2 regions of the Mesorhizobium sp. B2-1-3 genome follow, and region 1 is predicted to be linked to the other one. Evidence: riboswitches for the same ligand, from Rfam matches in the RefSeq annotation. Region 1 holds a riboswitch; the other holds the start of a gene.
What was found. A riboswitch is a leader RNA that binds a small molecule or an ion and turns the genes downstream of it on or off. The one in region 1 is predicted to bind cobalamin.
Positions count from the first base shown of each region.

Region 2: another riboswitch for cobalamin. It lies ahead of FJ973_RS18605 (ABC transporter ATP-binding protein); the one in region 1 lies ahead of FJ973_RS30615 (aromatic ring-hydroxylating dioxygenase subunit alpha).

Region 1 is NZ_VFWL01000035.1:413-2,596, forward strand. It holds cobalamin riboswitch at 451-653, shown strand; gene FJ973_RS30615 (aromatic ring-hydroxylating dioxygenase subunit alpha) at 784-2,031, shown strand; gene FJ973_RS30620 (hybrid-cluster NAD(P)-dependent oxidoreductase) at 2,051-2,184, shown strand, end outside.
Region 2 is NZ_VFWL01000010.1:240,900-243,083, reverse strand. It holds gene FJ973_RS18610 (LacI family DNA-binding transcriptional regulator) at 1-367, shown strand, start outside; cobalamin riboswitch at 430-639, shown strand; gene FJ973_RS18605 (ABC transporter ATP-binding protein) at 896-1,684, shown strand; gene FJ973_RS18600 (ABC transporter substrate-binding protein) at 1,724-2,184, shown strand, end outside.

The sequences.
Region 1 (2,184 bases):
TCTAGCGGCGTGTCTTGGGAGGAAATCGCGTCGTTCGGACAGCCCCGATGTGGGAAAGCCATACCGCCATTTCCAATCACGAAGTTTTTCCGTGTGGACCAAGTTTCCACCACTTGAAATTGTGCCAGAGCCTTCAACATTCGTTTTTTTCTGTTTACTATCAGTTGGTTATGCAAACGCGTCGCGCGATCACCAACTGTGTCGAAGGCCCAGTGTTCACACCGTCCTGCACGCATCGTCAACAGAAACGAACCGTTCGGTTCGATTTTAGAGGGCGCTAACAGTCACTTTTCGAAACCGTTAACCTTTTTTGCCTCCGCCACGAGACGGAATCCGAGGCGGCGACCTGAGGCTTTCTGCCCTGCAACGGCGGCCGCGCCGTTTCCAATGCGTGTCGCGCGGCATGGATGCGATGTCGTTTTCATGCCGACGACAAGTCGGCGATCATGGTTAGATCCTGCCATCTCAGGTGCCGCCGCGTGACGACGAGGCGGAGAATTGGGAAGCCGGTCAGAATCCGGCGCTGCCCCCGCAACGGTGGTGGAGTTCAGGTCGCAACGGGAGACCACTGGGCAAAGGCCTGGGAAGGTGTCGCGACAGTCCGCAAGGACAGCTCCAGAGCCCGGAAACCAGCCCGAGATGTTGGACTCGACTGATCGCGGCGGGCGGTCAAGAGGCGGATGGTGCATGTCCGGCGCAAGCCGGCGCGCGGCTTGATCCTTCCTCTCTCCCCTCCGTTCAGTCCTTCGATGCGAGGACAGGACTTCAATGCGAGGACAGGACATGGATGCGCGCAACGACATGCTGAAACGGCTGCAAGACCGCAGGGACGGCTTCTCGCTCGAGCAGCCCTTCTATACCGATCCCGACTACTTCAAGCTCGACATGGAGCTGATCTGGTACCGCGACTGGCTGTTCATCGGCCATGATTGCGAACTGCCCCGGCCCGGCAGCTTCATCACCGTGCAGATCGGCGACTATCCTGTGGTGCTGGTGCGTGACCAGAAGGGCAACATCAACGCCTTCCACAATTCTTGCCGCCATCGCGGCAGCCGCGTCTGCAACACAGACAAGGGCACGGCGGCGAAGCTCGTCTGCCCCTACCATCAGTGGACCTATGAACTGGACGGCAGGCTGCTGTTCGCCAGGCAGATGGCCGAGGGTTTCGACAAGAGCCAGTTCGGCCTGAAGCCGGTCGCCTGCGAAAGCGTCGGCGGCTACATCTTCATTTGCCTCGCCGACGAGCCGGCGGATTTCGCGCCGATGCGGACGATGATCGAACCCTATTTGCTGCCGCATCGGCTGCGCGAAGCAAAGGTCGCCTTCGAGAGCACCATCGTCGAGAAGGGCAATTGGAAGCTGGTCTGGGAAAACAACCGCGAATGCTATCATTGCGCCGGCAACCATCCGGAGCTCTGCAAGACCTTCCCGGAGGCGCCGACCGTGACTGGCGTGCAAGACGCCGACAGCGACCCGGAGATGCTGTCGCACTGGGCCAAGTGCGAGGCGGCCGGCCTGCCGAGCAGGTTCCGCATCGACCCGGCCGGACAGTACCGTGCCACCCGCGCGCCGCTGCTGCGCGATGCCGTCAGTTATACGATGACGGGAAAACGCGCGGTCAAGAAGAACCTGTCCGACGGCGTTGCCACCGACCGCATCGGCTCCTTGCTGCTCTATCACTATCCGACGACCTGGAACCACATCCTTGGCGACCACGCCGTCACGTTCCGCGTGCTGCCGATCAGCGCCACCGAGACCGCGGTGACGACCAAATGGCTGGTTCACAGGGACGCGGTCGAGGGCGTCGACTACGACCTTGCCGAACTCACCCATGTCTGGACCGAGACCAACGGCCAGGATCGTCGCATCGTCGAGGAAAACGCCTTCGGCATCCTGTCGCCGGCCTATGAACCCGGCCCCTATTCCGAACTGCACGAAGGCGGCGTCATCCAGTTCGTCGACTGGTACGCGCGTTTCATCGGTCCGCGCCTCGCCGAAGACGGCCGGCCGGCCCTGCGCAGCGTTGCTTGAGAGGTAAGGGATGAATGCGATGACGGATCTCGGCCTCTATCGCCATCTCGATCAGATGGCGCCCTGGAACGACAGGCTCCAGGTGCTGGAAGTGATCGGCGTGAGCGACGAGGCGCCTGATGTAAAGACCTTCACCTTCCGCTCCGACAACCA
Region 2 (2,184 bases), on a different contig from region 1:
CCTGATTGTGGACGGTTTTATCAACGAAGCCGGTGGCTACGCGGTGACACCGCAAGTCATGCGGTCGAAGGATCCGCCGACCGCGATTATCTTCAACAACGACTCGATGGCGCTCGGCGGCTGCAAAGCGCTCGCCGAAATGGGGATCAAGCCCGGGCAGGATGTCGCGGTGATCGTCATCGTCGACACGCCGCTCTGCCGTTATTTCTCGCCGGCGCTGACCGGCTTTCGTCCGAGCCTTGACCCGATGGGGCGGCGGCTCGGCGAAATCCTGCTCGCCTCGCTCCCGGCTTTCGCCGGCGCGAAAGGGCCAGAGATCATTCGCGAGGTCTGGCCGCTGGAACTGGTGGCGCGCGATAGTGATTGACCACACGTTTGTATCGTTATAACAGAACATGCATCGACCTTGCCTCGACGCTGCCTGCATCCTAGGCTGCGACTCGTGATGGTCCCCGCGCCGCAAGGCGAGGGGTGAAAAGGGAACATGGTGAGGCCCGATTTTCGGGTCGAAGCCATGGCTGCCCCCGCAACTGTAAGCGGCGAGCAAAATCCGAGAAGCCACTGGCCGGCAAGGCTGGGAAGGCAGGATGGCGCAACGACCCGCGAGCCAGGAGACCTGCCATCTGCATGGGTTGACCGGACGGGGTGTGCCGGGAGGAGACGCGGGGTTCGGTCTTGTCGACCGGTTCAAGCCAGCTTCCTTCCGTCGCCATTTTTGAAAGTGACGGAAGTTGGACGGCTCCATCGATCGCATTCACTGCATTCCCATGCATCGCATCATCGTGTGCACGCTTTGCCGCGATATCGCCACCGAGGTGAATTCAGGCCAGCGTCCGGCAGGATTGGCAAGCAAGACGCTGGCCCGTATTCCGGCAGGCCCTGCAAGGAATTGCCCATGACCGCGCCGCTTCTCGAGGCCCGCGACCTGGCCGCGGCGGCGGATGGCCTGCATCTGGTGCATCCGGTCAGCCTTTCGGTGGCGGCGGGCGACCGTCTCGCCATCATCGGTCCCAACGGCGCCGGCAAGACGACATTGCTGCGCATGCTGTCGGGCATGCTGCGGCCGAGTTCGGGCGAAGTGAAGCTCACCGGCCGCCTGCTGGACAGGATTTCGACCGCCGAGCGGGCGCTGCACATCGCCGTCGTCGGCCAGACCGATCAACCGGATCCACGGCTGGCGGTGATCGATTATGTCGAGCTCGGCCGGGTTCCGCATACCGGCCGCAGGCACAGGAGCGAGGAACGCGACATTGTCGTCGAGGCGCTGCGCCGGACCGGGCTGTTGCCGCTGCTTGGCCGCACCATCGGCTCGCTGTCGGGCGGCGAGCGCCAGCGCGCCCAGCTTGCCCGCGCCATCGCACAGGAGCCGAAGATCCTGTTCCTCGACGAGCCGACCAACCATCTCGACCCGCGGGCGCGCAGCGAGTTGCTCGAACTGGTTGCAGGCCTCGGCATGACCGTGATCGCGGTGCTGCACGATCTGGCGCTGGTGACGCCTTTCGCCACCAGGGTCGCGGTGATGAGCCATGGCCGGTTGCATGTGCTGGCGCCGCCACGCGAAGCACTCACTCAGCAGCTGATCCGCGAGATCTTCGGTGTCGACGTCTTTAGGTTGCGCCACCCGACGGAGGACCGCGAGCTGACGGTGTTCGAGGTTCCGAACCGTGCCGCGCCATCTTCGTGAGCGCAGATCCAATTCCCGTGCAACGAAGGAGCAACATCCGTGAAACGCCTTGCCGTATCTCTTGCCTTCTCCCTGCTGGCCTCTACGGCCTTCGCCTTTCCGGTGACGGTCGACAGCTGCGGCAAGTCGCTGACCTTCGACGCGCCTCCAAAGCGCGCTGTCATTCACGATCTCAACATGGCCGAGATGGCCTTCGCCCTGAAGCTGCAGCCGTCGATCGTCGGCCTGACCGGCATCACCGGATGGTACAAGGTCGGCCCCGAATTTAAGGCCGAGCAAGGCTCGATCCCGGAACTGGCGCCCAAATATCCGACGCTGGAAAACCTGGTCGCTGTCGAGCCCGACTTCTTCTTCGCCGGTTGGTACTACGGCATGAAGCCGGGCGGCGAGGTGACGCCCGATACGCTGGCGCAACACGGCATCAAGACCCTGGTGCTGACGGAAAGCTGCGTCCATCTCGACAAGAACCGCCCCGCCGCTTCGATGGACCTGCTCTATGG